3 regions of the Priestia sp. KCTC 13724 genome follow, and region 2 is predicted to be linked to each of the others. Evidence: riboswitches for the same ligand, from Rfam matches in the RefSeq annotation. Region 2 holds a riboswitch; each other region holds the start of a gene.
What was found. Region 2 has a riboswitch for thiamine pyrophosphate ahead of tenI (thiazole tautomerase TenI). Riboswitches for the same ligand answer to the same signal wherever they lie in the genome.
Positions count from the first base shown of each region.

Region 1: another riboswitch for thiamine pyrophosphate. It lies ahead of thiC (phosphomethylpyrimidine synthase ThiC); the one in region 2 lies ahead of tenI (thiazole tautomerase TenI).
Region 3: another riboswitch for thiamine pyrophosphate. It lies ahead of tenA (thiaminase II); the one in region 2 lies ahead of tenI (thiazole tautomerase TenI).

Region 1 is NZ_JBXDLD010000009.1:6,231-12,207, reverse strand. Features, by position in the region: gene AC1UFB_RS01165 (VanZ family protein) at 228-671, shown strand; gene thiC (phosphomethylpyrimidine synthase ThiC) at 710-2,476, opposite strand; TPP riboswitch at 2,594-2,706, opposite strand; gene AC1UFB_RS01155 (hypothetical protein) at 2,761-3,048, opposite strand; T-box leader at 3,224-3,466, shown strand; gene brnQ (branched-chain amino acid transport system II carrier protein) at 3,572-4,912, shown strand; gene AC1UFB_RS01145 (undecaprenyl-diphosphate phosphatase) at 5,060-5,884, shown strand.
Region 2 is NZ_JBXDLD010000040.1:23,695-29,671, forward strand. Features, by position in the region: gene AC1UFB_RS06260 (acrylyl-CoA reductase family protein) at 1-657, opposite strand, end outside; gene AC1UFB_RS06265 (amino acid ABC transporter ATP-binding protein) at 767-1,501, opposite strand; partial or broken gene AC1UFB_RS06270 (ABC transporter permease subunit) at 1,529-1,852, opposite strand; gene AC1UFB_RS06275 (amino acid ABC transporter substrate-binding protein) at 1,836-2,648, opposite strand; gene AC1UFB_RS06280 (hypothetical protein) at 3,040-3,240, shown strand; TPP riboswitch at 3,325-3,423, shown strand; gene tenI (thiazole tautomerase TenI) at 3,504-4,130, shown strand; gene thiO (glycine oxidase ThiO) at 4,114-5,241, shown strand; gene thiS (sulfur carrier protein ThiS) at 5,238-5,441, shown strand; gene AC1UFB_RS06300 (thiazole synthase) at 5,447-5,977, shown strand, end outside.
Region 3 is NZ_JBXDLD010000019.1:86,865-92,841, forward strand. Features, by position in the region: gene AC1UFB_RS03470 (TspO/MBR family protein) at 147-890, opposite strand; gene AC1UFB_RS03475 (sodium/glutamate symporter) at 1,066-2,442, opposite strand; TPP riboswitch at 2,838-2,936, shown strand; gene tenA (thiaminase II) at 3,049-3,738, shown strand; gene AC1UFB_RS03485 (hypothetical protein) at 3,856-3,999, shown strand; gene AC1UFB_RS03490 (aldehyde dehydrogenase) at 4,073-5,473, opposite strand; gene AC1UFB_RS03495 (ArsR/SmtB family transcription factor) at 5,490-5,792, opposite strand; gene AC1UFB_RS03500 (SDR family NAD(P)-dependent oxidoreductase) at 5,808-5,977, opposite strand, start outside.

The DNA of each region.
Region 1 (5,977 bases), on a different contig from region 2:
GGGAACGAACTTGTGCTTACAACCTAGCTATTATAACAAAGTAATGATTCGCCTTTGAGAAGGAATCATTTCATTGTGTCCCAGTCTCTTTTATTTTTAAAGTTTGGTATCCAGAAAAAGAGGTAACGTGATAGGATAAAGTAAGCTGAATGTTTCATAAATACATAGCATGTACAATATGATAGAAGTAAAAGCGGACGGTAAGGACAGAGAAGGTGTGGAAAAACATGACGGATAATACAAAGAAAAAAGTAAAACAAGGATTGCTTTTCTTGTTTATTATATATGGTGTGACACTTATTTACGTCACGCTCATTAAAGAAAACGAGCAAGTATATGGGCAAGCTATGAATTTAAGCTTATTTAGTACAATTAAGCTCATGTGGGCCAGTGGAAATCTTGAGCTAGCATTCGTGAACGTAATAGGGAATATTGTAATGTTTGCTCCAATTGGAATGTTTATACCGCTTTTTATGAAATCATTTGACGGATTTATTCAAGTGGTTGTCACAGGGTTCTTAATCAGTTTCACTGTTGAGATTTTACAATATGAGTTAACAGAGCGAGTTTTTGATATTGATGATATTCTGCTAAATTCAATTGGAACACTGGTCGGATGGATTTTAGTTAAGCTGCTCTTTTTCTTTAAAAGACTTATTTTAAAACGATAGACACCGAGATAAGTAGTTGCTTACCTCGGTGCTTTTTATTAAGAATAAAGTTTAGATCCTTTTTCAATAAATTCCTGTGATTTTTCTTTCATGCCTTGTTTAGCGAAATCAACGAGCTGTTTTTCATCCGCTAGTTGTCTAATATCATGAGAAATTCTCATTGAACAGAACTTAGGTCCACACATGGAACAGAAGTGAGCGGTTTTAGCACCTTCTGCTGGTAGTGTTTCATCATGGTATTCTCGAGCTCGGTCAGGATCTAACGATAAATTAAATTGGTCATGCCATCTAAACTCAAATCGAGCTTTTGAAAGTGCGTTATCACGAATTTGGGCACCTGGGTGACCTTTTGCAAGATCAGCAGCATGAGCAGCAATTTTATAGGTAATTACACCTTCGCGAACATCTTCTTTATTCGGGAGGCCTAAATGTTCTTTTGGGGTTACATAACAAAGCATTGCTGTACCAAACCACCCAATCATTGCAGCTCCAATACCAGACGTAATGTGGTCATAGCCCGGTGCTATATCAGTTGTTAGTGGTCCCAGGGTATAGAATGGTGCTTCGTGGCAAACTTCCATTTGTCGGTCAACGTTCTCTTTAATCAGATGCATTGGCACATGTCCAGGACCCTCAATCATTACTTGAACATCATGCTTCCATGCAATTGTTGTTAATTCGCCAAGCGTATCAAGCTCTGCAAATTGAGCTTCGTCGTTCGCATCAGCAATTGAACCAGGGCGCAGGCCATCTCCCAGTGAGATTGAGATATCATATTGCTTACAAATTTCGCAAATCTCTTCAAAGTGTGTATACAAAAAGTTTTCTTGGTGATGTGCTAAGCACCATTGAGCCAAAATGGAACCACCCCGTGAGACAATACCGGTTGTTCGCGTAGCAGTTAGTGGAATATAGCGCAACAGTACGCCTGCATGAATTGTAAAGTAATCAACCCCTTGTTCTGCTTGTTCAATGAGTGTATCACGATAAACCTCCCAAGATAGGTCTTCTGCTATACCATTAACTTTCTCTAAAGCTTGATAGATTGGGACAGTGCCAACAGGAACGGGTGAGTTTCGAATAATCCATTCGCGCGTCTTATGAATGTCTTTACCAGTTGAAAGATCCATAATTGTATCTGCTCCCCACCTTGTAGCCCACGTCATCTTTTCAACTTCATCCTCAATTGATGAATGAACAGCAGAGTTTCCGATATTTGCATTAATTTTCACGTGAAACTTTGTTCCAATAATCATTGGTTCAACTTCTGGGTGGTTAATATTGCAGGGAATGATTGCACGCCCTGCTGCAACTTCTTCACGAATCGTTTCTGCACTCATTTGCTCACGAATTGCGATAAATTCCATTTCAGGCGTGATAATTCCTTTTTTTGCATAATGCATTTGGGTGACGTTTCTGTCATCCTTTGCTTTTTGTGGTGAATAATTAATAAGGGGAAAGCTTTTCGTTTCGTTCCGTTGATCGCCTTCTTTATAGCCGTTATCTCTTGCTTGAACGGTACGGCCAGCATAGGAAAAAGTATCGTTTCGTTCTGCAATCCATGGTTTGCGTAAAGGTGGCAGTCCTTTTTCTAAATCTACACTATAGGCTGGATCGGTGTATACGCCGCTTGTATCGTAAACGCGAACGGGGGTGTTTTGCTCTTCACCGCGGTCGTTTACAGTGGGGGAAAGGTGGATTTCGCGCATCGGTACTTGAATATCACTTCGAGTCCCTTGCACGTATACTTTTTTACTGTTTGGAAACGGCTGTTGCATTGAAATGATTACTTGTTCTTTAGACATACTTATTCCTCCATTATGCTAGTAGATTTTGAGAAAATAAGCTATACCGAACAAAAAAATCGGGCTCTATGTAAGAGCCCGATGGAATAGACAAAAAAGAAAACAGCATAAAACACCGTTCTTTCAAGACTACTTCCCTACGTTGGTATAACCCAAATCAGGTTCAGAGGGTTAAAGAGCACAATAACTCTTCTCTCAGTCTGTGTAATCAGACACCCCTAGTAGAAAATCATTTAATTGACGACTTCATTCTACCATCATTAGGGGAAAATGCAAGCGGTTATTTATCTTTTTGCTGCTTCAAATGCAATAACAATAGCGGTAATAATATGCATAACCATTCCCACAACTGGGATTACGCCGACAAATGATGTCACCATCCCCAAAATATTTCCGTAAGCTGAACGACCTTCTTTATGAGATAAAAATAGAGCAATTGCATGCAGGAAAAAAGCAAATACTAAAGGTCCCCATGAAAAGCTTATGATGAATGCACCACCAATTAGAGGAATACCTAAAAATGCTTCATACCCAGCCGTTAGCCATTTCATAACACGTACATTTCCGCTCATGTATAAGAGCCTCCTATTAAGTAATGTAGTAGTATATACGAACGAATTAGCTATAGAAGTTTCATTTTATAGACTGACTATTAATGGGGAAAAATATAATTGATAAAATATTTTAATTTTTGTATACAAATCTTAAAAGTTTTGTTAGAATATTTTTATTCAATTAAAACACCTTATAAATTCGTTGAAGAGAACGAGTAGGTTATGAAAACTGTTCCCCAGAGAGCTAACGTTTGCTGAAAGTTAGCGTACAGTTCCTAGCTGAAAATCATCTCTGAGAAAATATGCTGAAGCCTTATAGTAAGTATATTCGGACGTCCACCGTTAGAAGGAACACGTATGAACACGTACGTTGGCGAGTGCTGCTGTTTTTAGCAGAACGAGGGTGGTAACGCGAGAATTATATCTCGTCCCTTTTTAGGGACGGGATTTTTTTGTGTATAAAAAGGAGTGATTCGAGTGGAAAGTGATATTGACATTAGACAGAAAAATCAGAAATACAAACAATCTAGGAGGAACTCACATGAATGCTTTATCAAGAAAAGATACACTGTTTATTAGTTTAATGCTATTCTCATTATTTTTTGGAGCAGGAAACTTAATTTTCCCTCCATTTTTAGGACAGTCTGCTGGAAGTGAATTGTGGCCAGCTGTTACAGGCTTCATTTTATCGGCTGTGGGGCTACCAATCCTGGGTGTCATTGCTGTAGCAAAATCAAATGGTCTTCATTCATTAGCAAACCGAGTCCACCCAGTTTTCGCCGTTGTATTTACGGTCATGATTTACTTAGCAATTGGACCTTTTTTAGGAATCCCACGAGCAGGAAGCTTAGCATTTGAAATGGGCGTACAGCCTTTTTTACCTGAAGGAGTAAATGTAAAAGCCGCGCTGTTTGGATATACGTTTTGTTATTTTGCACTTGCTTACTGGTTAGCTTTAAAGCCTTCAAAGCTTGTTGACCGCTTTGGGAAAGTATTAACGCCAGTTTTATTAGTTCTTATTTCACTTATTTTTATTCGTGCCCTTTCTTATCCTTTTGAGCCGGCTGGTCAACCTGCAGGTAATTATGTCACAAAAGCATTCGCTACTGGATTTACCGATGGTTATGCGACCATGGATACAATCGCTGCGCTAAACTTTGGAATTGTCATTGCAATGGCTTTGAAGCAAAAAGGAATGACTAGTGCGAAAAGTATTATGTCATCATCCATTCGTGCAGGAGTAATTGCAGGAACGTTGCTAGCTATTATTTATCTTATGCTGGCATATTTAGGATCTGTTAGTCATGCCAATGCAGCAAATGGAGCAATAACGTTAACGAACATTGTATTTACGCTTTTTGGACCGTTCGGAGCTGTTCTATTAGGAGTTGTATTTACGCTAGCGTGTTTAACAACTTCTGTTGGATTATTAACCTCATGCAGTCAGTATTTTGAGCAATTAGTACCGAAAGTATCATATAAGGTTTGGGTTAGTACAATTGCCGTATTTAGTTTACTTGTTGCAAACTTAGGATTAACCATGATTCTAAAAATTTCAGTTCCAGTTTTAACAGCTATTTACCCTGTTGCTATTATGCTAATTGTTCTATCATTAACGAATTCTTTAATCAAAGGAAAGCAAGGTGTATATGCTTTATCTATTTTATTCGTTGGAATTGTAAGCGTAACGGACGCTTGTCTTCAGTCAGGGTTAAACTTAGGTGCTTGGGGGGAACTTGTAAAGACTTTGCCATTGTATAACACAGGATTTGGTTGGTTAGTACCAGCAATCGCTGGGGCTATGGGCGGTTATCTTCTTAGCTTATATAATCTAAAAGGTAAAGTAGTTCACTCAAAACAAGTTAAATCATATAGTAAATAAGATTGTCCATAAAAAAGCCCAAATGGGCTTTTTTTGTTCTTCAAATAAAGATTGTGTTTTTATCAGCAAACAATTATGATAAAAAGCGAATATTCACGTTTGCTATGAAGATGAAAAAATTATGTAATCTTGAAAGGTAGAGTAAAAATGTGGGAAATTATTGTTGCGATTATTTTAGGAATTGTAGAAGGTCTAACTGAATTTGCGCCTGTATCATCGACCGGACACATGATTATTGTAGATGATTTATGGCTGAATTCAAAAGAACTATTTTCACCAGAGGTTGCTAATACATTTAAGATTGTCATTCAATTAGGCTCGATCCTAGCCGTTGTTGTTTTGTTTAGAAATCGTTTTATTAATCTATTAGGGTTAAATCGTAAAAATGAGAAATATGAACAGGTAACAAATCGATTAAAGCTTTCTCAAGTTATCGTTGGTTTGCTTCCGGCAGCTGTATTAGGATTCTTATTTGAAGATTTTATTGACAAGCATTTGTTCTCGTTGAACACGGTGTTAGTCAGCTTAATTGCAGGAGCAATTTTAATGATTATTGCAGACCGCTTTGCTTCAAGAATTCCAAAAACAGAAACGGTAGATCAAATGACCTATCGTCAAGCCATTGGTGTTGGATTGTTTCAATGTATCGCTCTATGGCCAGGATTTTCACGCTCTGGTGCTACCATTTCAGGTGGGGTACTTTTAGGCATGAGTCACCGAGCAGCTTCTGATTTTACTTTTATTATGGCTGTTCCTATCATGGCAGGAGCTAGTGGGTTATCATTAATCAAAAATTGGCAGTATTTCACGATTGATGCATTGCCTTTTTTCATTGCCGGCTTTATTAGTGCTTTTATTGTAGCGCTTGTTTCCATTCGCTTTTTCTTAAAATTAATTAATCGAATAAAATTGGTACCTTTTGCTATTTATCGTATTGTATTAGCAGTTGCTATTTATCTTGTATTCTTTTAAGAATGCTAAAACAGCCTTGGTTACATTTAGAACCAAGGCTGTTTTATATTTTGGCATTTATATAGTTAAAAAGTTTTGAGTCATAAAAATAAA
Region 2 (5,977 bases):
AGCAGCCCACTTTCCTTTGGCGAGTGCTTTGACCTTTCCGTTGTAAACATCTTCTCTAGTTAAAAGAGTGGTAGCCCCAAGATTGGTTAAATAGGTGGCACTAGAAGATTTTCCAGAGCTCGCAGCAACCTCATAGCCCAGCGTTGATAAAATAGAAACCGCAAAGCTTCCCACACCACCTGTAGCGCCAGTGACTAGGACAGGACCATCTTGTGGTTTCAAGCCCGAATCAATTAGCTTCTTTACAGATAAAGCAGCTGTAAAACCAGCTGTTCCAATTATCATAGCTTCTTTTAAGGTTAATCCATCGGGAAGAGGAACAATCCAGTCGGCAGGAATACGAGCGTATTCACTATAGCCACCGTAATGAGACACTCCAATTTCATAGCTGGTTGCAATCACTTCATCACCGCTTTTAAAGCGAGGGTTATCCGAAGTAACAACCGTACCTGCTAAATCAATTCCTGGTACAAATGGATACGCTTTGACGATATTTCCATTGGGAATGCTAGCTAGGCTATCCTTATAATTGATACCTGAATAGTGAACTTTAATGAGGACATCACCTTGTGGTAAATCATCAAGTGTGAGCGTTTTGATATGAGAATGAACCTGTTCTTCTTCTTTTGTTAATACAAGAGCTTTAAAATTTTGCATGTCCTCTTGTCTCCTTTCATATCATAAATCTTATGTTTATTATAAAAGACAAAAAGTCAAAAGTATAATGTAATGCAGATAATGAAAAAGACTGCGGTTAAGCAGCCTTTTACTGAATCATATTTAAAAAGCGACGAGTTCGCTCTTCTTTAGGTTTTTGGAAGATCTCTTCTGGTGTTCCACGCTCCATAATAACGCCTTGGTCCATAAAGATTACTTCATCTGCCACTTCGCGAGCAAAGCGCATTTCATGTGTAACCACGACCATGGTCATACCTTCTTTTGCTAAATCTTTCATAGCTTTTAGCACATCACCTACAAGCTCAGGGTCTAAAGCAGATGTAGGCTCATCAAATAGCATGACTTTAGGATCCATAGCCATTGCACGCGCGATACCTACACGCTGCTGTTGTCCTCCTGATAATTGAAATGGATAAAAGTTTACTTTGTCTCCTAGACCAACTTTTTGTAGTAGGGAAACAGCGCGCTCTTTTGCCTTTTGTTTTGGAACACCTTTTACAATAACAGGTCCTTCCATGACATTTTCAAGCGCTGTTTTGTGAGGAAACAAATTGTAGCTTTGAAAAACCATTCCCGTTAAGCTGCGAAAAGACGTTATCTTTTGCTTCGGTAAATTTTTCTCAAAGCTGACTTCTTGGTTATCGATGATGATTTTACCATTAGTAGGAAGTTCCAGTAAGTTTAAACAGCGAAGAAACGTTGTTTTTCCGGAACCTGAAGGACCAATTAGAACCACTACTTTACCTTGCTCTATGTTTAAATCAATTCCTCGCAATACGTGTAAATCATCAAATGATTTATGAAGGTTCGTAATGTTAATCACGCTAATAAACTCCTTTTTTAATGAAAAGCCAATGATTGCAGCAATAAATGGATCAATTGTAATGTCTAGCGTTGGCAATCCATAGAAAATAATAAATAATTGCACAAGTAAAGGTGTCCCACGAATAAGTGACACGTATACGCGCGCAATTATAGTAAATATTTTTATAGAAGATAAGCGACCAAGCGCTGTAAGAATAGCTAAAATAAGGCCTAATACAAATGAAATAAGCGTTAGTGGAATGGTATATTGAATAGCTCCCTCTATCATTGGATAGAGGGAGGATTGAGCGATAGAGAGTAAGCGCTCTGCACGCTCAGGGTCAGTAAAGATACTATTTAGGAGAAACATCTTCACCAAACCATTTCTCAGAAATTTTAGCGTATGTGCCGTCTTCTTGCATATCTGCTAAAGCTTTATTTACTTCTTCCACTAACTTACCGCTATCTTTGCGAAACATTAATCCACTTGCTGATGCGTCTTCTGCTTCATCCACAATTTTTACAGGTGCATTTGGACGCTGCTTTTTATAGTCTAAGAATGATAATTTATCATTAATTGTACCGTCTACACGTTTTGAAACGATTAGTTCTGCTGATTGCGTGAATCCTTCAACACCCACTAGCTCAGCTTCATATTTTTTTGCTAAATCAGCATAGTTACTTGTGAGTGATTGTGCTGATTTTTTACCTTTCATGTCTTCAAATGATTTAACATCATTATTGTCTTCACGAACAACCAGCACCGCTGCAGACTCAATGTATGGGTCAGAGAAGTCGTATTTTTCTTCACGGTCTGGGCGAATTCCAACTTGGTTAGCAATCATGTCAAAGCGCTTTGCGTCTAGACCAGCAAACATTCCATCCCACTGTGTTTCTTTAAATTCAGCTTTCACGCCAAGACGTTTTGCAACTTCTTGTGCAATTTCAACGTCAAAGCCTGTTAGCTTATTAGCGTCGTCATGGAACGTAAATGGAGGATACGTACCTTCTGTTCCAATTGTCAGAACGCCATCCTCTTTTACTTTTTCGTATAAATCTTGATCACTTTTACTTGCGTTATTTGTTTCTTTGTCATTTGAGCCACAAGCTGCTAGGACAACTGTGAACGCTAATAAAAGGAATAAAAATGCAACTGATTTTTTCATTTTTTGTTAAACACCCAGTAATTTGATAGGAATTATATTCCTTGATAGCGTAATTGATATTAAATAAGAAGAAGTTAAAAGTCAATAAAAAAACTTCTAATAGATAGTATGGCTTTTCAATGGGTTTATGTACTTTGTAGACCATCAGAAAAAGGGTGAAGACTAAAAAAGGAAGAGGGGGCTTAGCACATTTAAGATGATTAGTTTAAGGGTAAAAAGGAAAGGGAATAAGTAGATAGCCGATGATACTTTAACAAACGTGACGCTCTTCTCTTATCGTTTTTGGGACAATTGTTTTATTTTGATCAGATATTCCTTACTCATACTCGAAACTTGTTATAATAGAGAGAAGAGCATTGAAATTAGGATTTGAAAAGTGGAGATAAGTTTAATGAGAAAACGTGAAGTATGGAAATATATTTTATTGATTGTAACAATTGCGGGACAAGTCATTAGTTTTATCTTTTTAATGGTCAACAGTATAGCTGCTTTGTTATTCTACGGATTTTATATTTTAACATTTGCCATCTTACTGAGCTCATTTCTGTGGGAAGAGCATAGGGAAAAAGAAAAAGAGCTCGAAGATTATTAGCTCAATACATGAGAAAAATGGTCCAGTAGGTTGTAATCACTCACAAATATGTTATACTTCTAAATGAAAAGTGAAAATATTAGAAAAAATCACTAGGGGAGCCTTTATGGCTGAGACGAAAAATTCGGACCCTTTGAACCTGATCTGGTTTGTACCAGCGTAGGGAAGTGGATGAGCCATGTTTACATAATTAATGCATGCCAAACCACTCTACGTTGTAGAGTGGTTTTTTACGTTTATGTCGAAATAAAGGTGAGGATGCTATGGTACCCAAGTTACACGCTGTGTCAACAGGGAAACAGCCTCTTGAACAGCTTTTGAAAATTATCAGAGACATTGAACCATATGTAGGAGCTATCCATATTCGAGAAAAAGAGCGAACGGCACGAGAGTTAGAAGTGCTTATTGGAGACCTGAAAAAAGAAGTTCCGGCTTCAAAGCTAATTGTTAACGATCGAGTAGATGTAGCTTTTGCTGCTCAAGTCAAAGGTGTGCATTTGGCTTATCACAGTCTAAGTGCTCAAGGAGTAAAAGCACATTTTCAGCAATTGATTGTTGGTAAATCTGTACACAGCGTTAAAGAAGCAAAGGAAGCTGAACAATCAGGCGTCGACTATGTCATTTATGGTCATATCTATCCATCGCAATCAAAACTGGGTCAAACACCTCGGGGACTTGAACAGCTGAAACAAGTCGTTGATTCAGTGCAGATACCGGTAATTGCAATCGGGGGAGTTATGCCTTGCAATGTAAGAGAGGTATTGAGTACAGGGGCACATGGCGTCGCTGTCATGGCTGGTGTATTTAAAGATGAAAACCCGTTACAAGCGGCAAAGGAATACGGTGAACAACTACGAAAGTGGAGTGATACATATGGAGGCACATTATGATGCGCTCGTTATTGGTGGTGGAGTTATTGGAGCTTCAACTGCGTATCAGCTTTCTAAAATGGGGTATAAGGTAGCCATTTTGGAAAAAAATCAGATTGGTTGTGAAGCATCGGGAGCAGCTGCTGGAATATTAGGAGCACAAGCTGAAATTGATGAAGAAGGGCCTCTTTTGGAACTAGCCATTCGAAGTAGAGCACTTTTTCCGAATCTGGTAGCTGAATTAAAAGAAAAAACAAATATTGATGTTGAGCTCATTCAAAAAGGCTTGTTAAAAGTAGCAACAACTGAAGCTGAAGCAAACGTGCTACAAGACAAAGCGGAGCGCCACAGACGGTGGGATTCAGACGTTAGGTGGTTATCTCCTGACGCAGCAAGTGAAGCTGAACCGCTCTTAACCCCTGATACATACGGGGCGATTAGCATCCCAAAAGATGGACAGCTGATGCCAGCTAAGCTAACTCATGCTTTGGCACACGGAGCTTTATACCATCAAGCGGCAATTTATGAGAACTGTCATGTCCATCACTTTATATACGATAACAAAAAGGTAGTTGGCGTTCGGACATCAGCGGGCAACTTTTACAGCGACCAAGTGATGGTAAGTGCAGGTGCTTGGACAAAAGAGCTGGTGGCCGCTATTCATCCAAAGCATCTGTTTCCTATTAAAGGTGAGTGTATATCTCTCACGACGAATCAGCCAAGCATTCAAAAGACTATTTTTTTAGATGAAGGATTTTATATTGTTCCAAAAGCAGGAGGAAGAGTAGTGATTGGAGCTACAAAGCGCGCCCATGATTACACGAAGCACGTATCTGCAGAAGCTATTGAATTTCTAATTAGCAAAGCGATTTCTCTCGTTCCATCACTTGCAAATGCATCGTTTGAAAAAGCATGGGCAGGACTTCGTCCGCAAACAGTAGATGGGTGGCCGTATTTAGGACAGCACCCTGAGCTAGATAATGTTTACTTAGCTTGTGGGCACTACCGAAACGGTATTTTACTAAGTGCGATTACAGGGAAAATTATGGCGGAACAAATGATGGGTGAACATCCAAAACATTCCTTTTTTACGGCTTTTCGCTTACAAAGAGAAATGGAGGGAACGTATTGAACTTAATAATTAATGGGAAAAGCGTTGATATAGATTCCTCAATTCAGACGGTTTCTCAACTATTGGAATCAAGAGATTTACACGAGAAAGTGGTTATTGTCGAGTTAAATAAAAAAATTTTACAAAAGCAAGATCATGAAAAAGCGTTGCTATCAGAAGGCGATTTATTAGAGATTGTTTCATTTGTAGGAGGAGGATGAAAGTTATGTTGAAAATAGGAAAATATGAATTTGCATCTCGTTTGCTTTTAGGTACAGGGAAGTTTCCAGATTACACAACGCAGCGTCAAGCAGTGGAAGAATCAGAAACAGAAATTTTAACATTTGCAGTGAGAAGAATGGATATTTTTGATCAGTCTCAGCCTAACTTACTTGAAGCTCTTGATGTTAAAAGATTTACGCTCTTACCAAATACAGCTGGAGCCAAAAATGCTGAAGAAGCTGTTCGGATTGCAAAGTTGGCAAAAGCATCTGGGCTGTGTGATATGGTCAAGGTTGAAGTAATTGGCTGTGATAAAACGCTATTGCCAGACCCAATTGAAACATTAAAAGCAAGTAAAGAATTGCTAAAAGAAGGATTTACAGTGTTAACGTATACGTCTGATGATGTTGTACTTGCTAGAAGACTCGAGGAATTAGGCGTTCATGCTATTATGCCTGGAGCTTCTCCAATTGGATCAGGACAAGGAATTATTAACCCGCTGAACCTGCAGTTTATTATTGAGCAATCTAATGTG
Region 3 (5,977 bases), on a different contig from region 2:
AAAGGAGGGTACAGAATGGCCTTTATTTTATCTTTTATTCCCATTGTTGTCCCTTTTGGCATATTGATTTGCTTAATCGGTTTCACATCTTCTTTATTAGAGGATCGTAACGAAAAAAAGAAACCCTAGCAATCGCTAGGATTTCTTCACTTTCGATAATTACGAATGAGCTGAACAATGATATTAAGTGCCAATATTACGACTACACCCCAAACTGTTGTTACAATCCCTGAGTATGCGCTTTGCTTAATAGAAATTGCAATAAAAGCCCATATGAATACGAGTGAGTATGCGATATCTCTGTTTTTTCTTGTAAACAAAACGCCTAATATTCCGCCCACTACAAGCATAATGATTGCCCACGTCTGTTCACCTAAACCAAACAGCGTTTCGATTCCATTAGCTTGGAATACAACAAAGACATTAACAATTGTTGCTACGGATACCCAGCCAATATAAATAGAAATCGGCAGCCTCATAAACCATGTTGTCATTCTGGAATTTTGAATGATGGAGTAAATAATCATTAGCGTTACTAAGAATAGAACGATGACGAGTAAAGCAAGAGTAAAGTAACGATATTGAAAGATAAAAATCCATGCACTATTTAGTAAACAACTAATGAAGAACCAAATACCAATTTTCGCATAGATTTCTTTTTGATCTTCTCTCGCAATAAATTGACGAATAATCCAGATAATTAGAAGCGTATAAATTAGGCCCCATATCGCAAATGCATAGCCTGCTGGCGTAAACAGTGTTGGTACGCTATCAGATACTTCACCTGTAGTTTGACCACCTATTGGTAAAGCGTTCGCTAAATAGTTTACGATTAACACAAGAACTAAACCAATCGCATTTAAGATACTATAAAAACGAAAATTTGCCATACTATTTCTCCTTTCCTGTAGATGTAAATATAGTTGTTCTAGCTAAAAAGATAAAATAGTAGCTTCTCTTCATTAATACCTCGTCTGACTTAAATTTATGCACTCGTTAACAATTTTTCTTAGAATAGGCCTTTTGACTCCTAAAAAAACAACAACTCAGCCTTAGGCTGAGTTGTTATTTTGAATTTGCTTCTATACTTCTTGATTGACTGGATGATTTCTTTTCGTTTTTAACCCATCCTCTTAACATGGCAAATAAATAAATAGCTATGCTTGCTCCAATTGTAATAAGCACAAACAACCAATGCTGGCTCGTTGCAATCATTAATGGAGCAAATGTAATAAGGAGAATCTCTACCGGCGCAATCGGTATATATGCCAACGCGTAATCATCGAGTGTTTTACTTTTGCTTTCAGGATCCGCGATACGCAATAGTGCGATTCCCATTGCCGTTGTTCCTGTAATCCATCCCCAAGTGAAAATTCCTCGTTCAAACCAAATTGGACCAAAGAACTTGCCAGAAAGAACTCGGAATACAAACCATGCAAACAACAGACCGAATAATAATAACAGTGCAAAAGGTACAATATAGCTTGCTACCGCTGATAAACTAATAGAAGCAATACCAAACGCAACTAAGAAGTCTGTTGCACTTCCACTAATTCTGTTCATTACATCTGCATTAATATACTGATCGCTATTCGTTTTCTTCATAATACCTTTAATAGCTAAACCTACAAGAAAAGCTAGTGAAAAAGCCGGTATTGTTACTGAAGGCAACAACGTTTGACCTAGCTCACTTAAATAGTAGCCACCTAATGCGATAATTGTCACTAAAGCCACATGTAAGACAAGTGGATCAACAGCAATCGATGATACCGTATCCATTTTTGTAGAAGTGCGCTTTTCAGGGGGGATTAATCCTGTTCTTAATTCTCGTGGTAAGTCTTCAAATCTTGCAAGATAATTTGTTTCACCTTTTTTCGAATAATATTTAATGAACGCCAACCCTACTACGATTGAGCAAATAACACCAATCGTTGCTGATGTCATCGCTAGAGATAATCCTTCTTCCCATCCTTGCTTTGCAAACGCATCTCCGACAGCAGCCGCTGTTCCATGTCCACCGATAAATCCTGCTGCTAATAACAAGCCAAATCCTAAGTTTAAATCTCCCCAAACGTTATTTAATAGCAGCAATGAAAATAGTAAACCGACGCCCCACATTGCTAGCATAATCATTTGAGAATACGACCACATACTACCTACGCGACCCGCTATTTCTTTAAACTTTACACTTTGAGTTGCAATTGGAATTGCACCAAAAATAACCGCGATTAGAATACCTGGATAAGTTCCAATTTGATCAGTGAATGGAATGAGGCCAATACCGTTTGGCCCTAATGCTAAACCCAATATTCCAGCAATAATACTCGCAGGTAAAAATAAGTTTTGTACCCACCTGGCCTTTGCTCGAATAATGGTACCAGCCACTAATAACAGTGAGATGAAACCAAGATCCACAAATAAATCCCATGCTGATAGATTCATTAAACAACCTCCTTAAAAAATATAATTCCTACTAAATTGACAGGACTAATTTATATTAAACTAGGCAAACTGAAAAAGCCATTTAGCTTCAGCTAAATACCTCTTCAATTTGTGGCTTAATTCTTTAATTGAGCTTGTTTAAACGTAACGAACTTACAATTATTATATCATGATAGCACAGCCTTTGCACATTCCGACAAGATTCGTGACAATTTTCTCATTTTTTTCATTAACTACTCCAATCGTTTAGTTACTAGTTTCATATGTAATTTATCTCATTTATTTTTTTAAAATATCACTATTCAAACTACTACTTTCCATTACTTTTGAACCGTTTTTTCTAAACTTTTGTATAATTCTTTTTTTTATGTTAAATTGAATAAGAATAAAATGAAAGAATCCACTAGGGGTGCCGTTTGGCTGAGACAAGGAATCTTGATCCCTTTGAACCTGATCTGGCTTATACCAGCGTAGGAAAGTGGTACGGCGTTGTCGTGTAATACACCAACAACTGTCTTTACCACTCCATATAATGGGGTGTTTTTTTTGTTATTGCCTACATTTATAAGCGCGTTCCTTGTGGATTCAATTAGGGAGGAATATCAATTGTCATTTTCAGCTCAATTACGCAAAGAAGCAGCTTACATTTACGATGCCATCTTTCAACATCCATTTGTTGCAGGTATTAAGGAAGGAAAAGTTCCAAAAGAAGCTTTAATTCATTATGTGTCACAGGATTATGAATATTTAACTGCTTTTGTTCGCATATACGGTGCGGCGTTAACAAAATGTAGTACCCGTGATGAAATGGAAGTGTTTAATAACGGTATTTCAATTGTTTTACATAGTGAAGTCCATCCTCATAATAATTTTTGTAAAGTAGCTGGCATTCGTTATGAAGATATGAAGCATCAGCCCTTAGCACCAACAGCAAATCATTATATTAGCCACATGATGACGGTCGCACATACAGGGACACTAGGTGAAATTATTGCTGTGCTACTGCCATGTCCATGGACATACGTTGAAATTGGCGAGCGTATTGCAGGCGAAGTGAACTTAACACCGGATCACCCTTTTTACGAATGGATTTCCTTTTATACCAATGGAGAAATGAAAGAAACGACAAAATGGTTTTGTGACAAATTAGATGAGTTAGCAGAAAAAGCTTCAGCTGAGGAACGTAGACGTATGAAAGAGCATTTTATCAAAAGTTGCGAACTTGAGTATCTATTTTGGGACATGGCCTACAAACAAGAGCAATGGCCTCTATCTCAAACCATCGTGCACTCATAACAAACAGAGGCTGGGACATAAGTAATTCAGCCAATGATAAACCTGAACGATTGAGAGTTTCTCACTTTTAATCGTTCAGGTTTTTTGGTTGATTGTGAAAACAATGTTGGAAACAGGGTGGAATGGAGCGTAGGACACTCGACTCCTGCGGGAAAGAGAGGGAAAACGGAGATCCCGCAGCGCAGCGAGGAAGCTCAGGTTCCTCCCCGCGGAAAGCGAGTGGCCGTAGCGCAATGGAACGAACGTGTTGAGACAAACTAAAGAGATGGAAACAGCGAGTGTTCGTCTTTTAGAAGCAATCATTTTGTTATGTCCCAAACTCTTTCGTTTGACGTTATTTCAAAAACTTTTTAATCGTTTTTAGACTTTGGTTATCAGACGGATACTTAAAGGCAAAATCAAACTTTGTTGTTTGCTTCAGCACGCTTTTAAAGTGTGAAAACGTTTTAAAGCTTGCCTCACCGTGATATTGACCGATTCCACTCTCTCCAACTCCTCCAAATGGCAGGTGCGGCGTTGCCAGGTGCATAATCGTATCGTTAATGCACCCTCCCCCAAATGAAACCGTGTTAATAATTTGCTGCTGAACCTCTTCACTTTCTGAAAACAAATATAGAGCTAGCGGCTTTGCTTTTTGATGAACTGCACTTACGACCTCATCTACACTTTCATATTCAATAAGAGGTAAAATTGGACCGAAAATTTCGTCTTGCATAACGCTTGAATCCCATTTTACTTCGTCTAAGACGGTTGGAGCAATCTGGAGCGTTTCTTCATTATAATTACCGCCAATTACAACTTTTCCATCTTGTAAAAACTCAATTAAACGATCGAAGTGTCTCTCACTGACAATTCTGCCATAACGCCCGCTTGTGAGTACATCTTCGCCATAAAACTGCGTTACCGCTTTCTGTAGCTGTGCAATAAGCTGAACCTTTACGTCTTTATGAACTAACAAGTAGTCTGGAGCAACGCATGTTTGACCAGCATTCATACTTTTACCAAACATGATGCGCTTAGCCGCAAGTTCAACATTTGCATCTCTATGCACAATACAAGGGCTCTTACCTCCTAGCTCTAACGTGACTGGAATGAGCTGCTTTCCTGCTTCTTGCATAATGACTTTTCCAACGTTGACGCTTCCTGTAAAGAAAATATAATCCAGCGGTTGCTTCAATAAGATTTGAGTCGTTTCCACAGCTCCTTCTATAACTGTAACAAACGAAGGGTCAAACGTTTTGGCAAGCAATTCTTCCATTACCCTTGAAACATTAGGCGTCAGTTCCGACGGCTTAATAATTGCTGTATTGCCCGCTGCAATAGCGCCAATTAATGGTGAAATAGCTAGTTGAAACGGGTAGTTCCACGGTGCAATAATGAGCGTCACTCCGTAAGGTTCCGGGATGATATATCCTTTTGAACCAATATGAGTCATGACTGTCTTTGCTTTTTTAGACTTCATCCAGCCGTCTAAATGCTTTAGCGTAAAGCGAATTTCTTCTAACAAAATGCCAATCTCAGAAGCATACGCTTCTATTTCTGATTTGTTTAAATCTTTTTTCAACGCCTCCATAATTACTTCTTCATTGGATTTAATCATGGATTGCAAATCCTTTAGTGCCTGCACTCGCACGGCTTTGGACTTTGTCTTTTGTTCATAGAAGTACCGCTTTTGCTTTTCGACAATATTGCTGATAATGTTCTCATCTGTAACGTAATACTCACTATGCTTCATTTCTTCACCTCTTTGATCATAAACATTCTTTTTCAATTGTTGAAATTAATTCCTTTAATAGCCCTACCGCATCTTCTAATGCGAGTGAATAATAACGCTGCGTTCCTTTTTGCTCAATACTTACAAGCTTTTGGTCACGTAATATTTTTAAGTGATGAGAAACTGCTGGTCGAGAGAGGGTTGATTCTTTTGCGATTTCATTGACCGTTAGCGGTTCCTTTTCTGCTAATAATAAAATAATGTCCTGTCTCGCTGAATCGCTTAGTGCTTGAAAAACAGGAATACTGGATCGAAATAATTCCACTGCGCGTGTACTCATGCTACCTATCCTCTCTTACTTAACTTCTTGCATACTTCTTACAACTTTTGTAATAAGCTTACGTGGGAAAAACCTCGGCAGCATAGTTGCTACTTTAAACTTTGCTCCAAGTATAATAATCGTTTTCCCTCTCATGAATTGTTCATAACCTACTTTCGCTACATCTTCCACATGGAGAGCCCCTG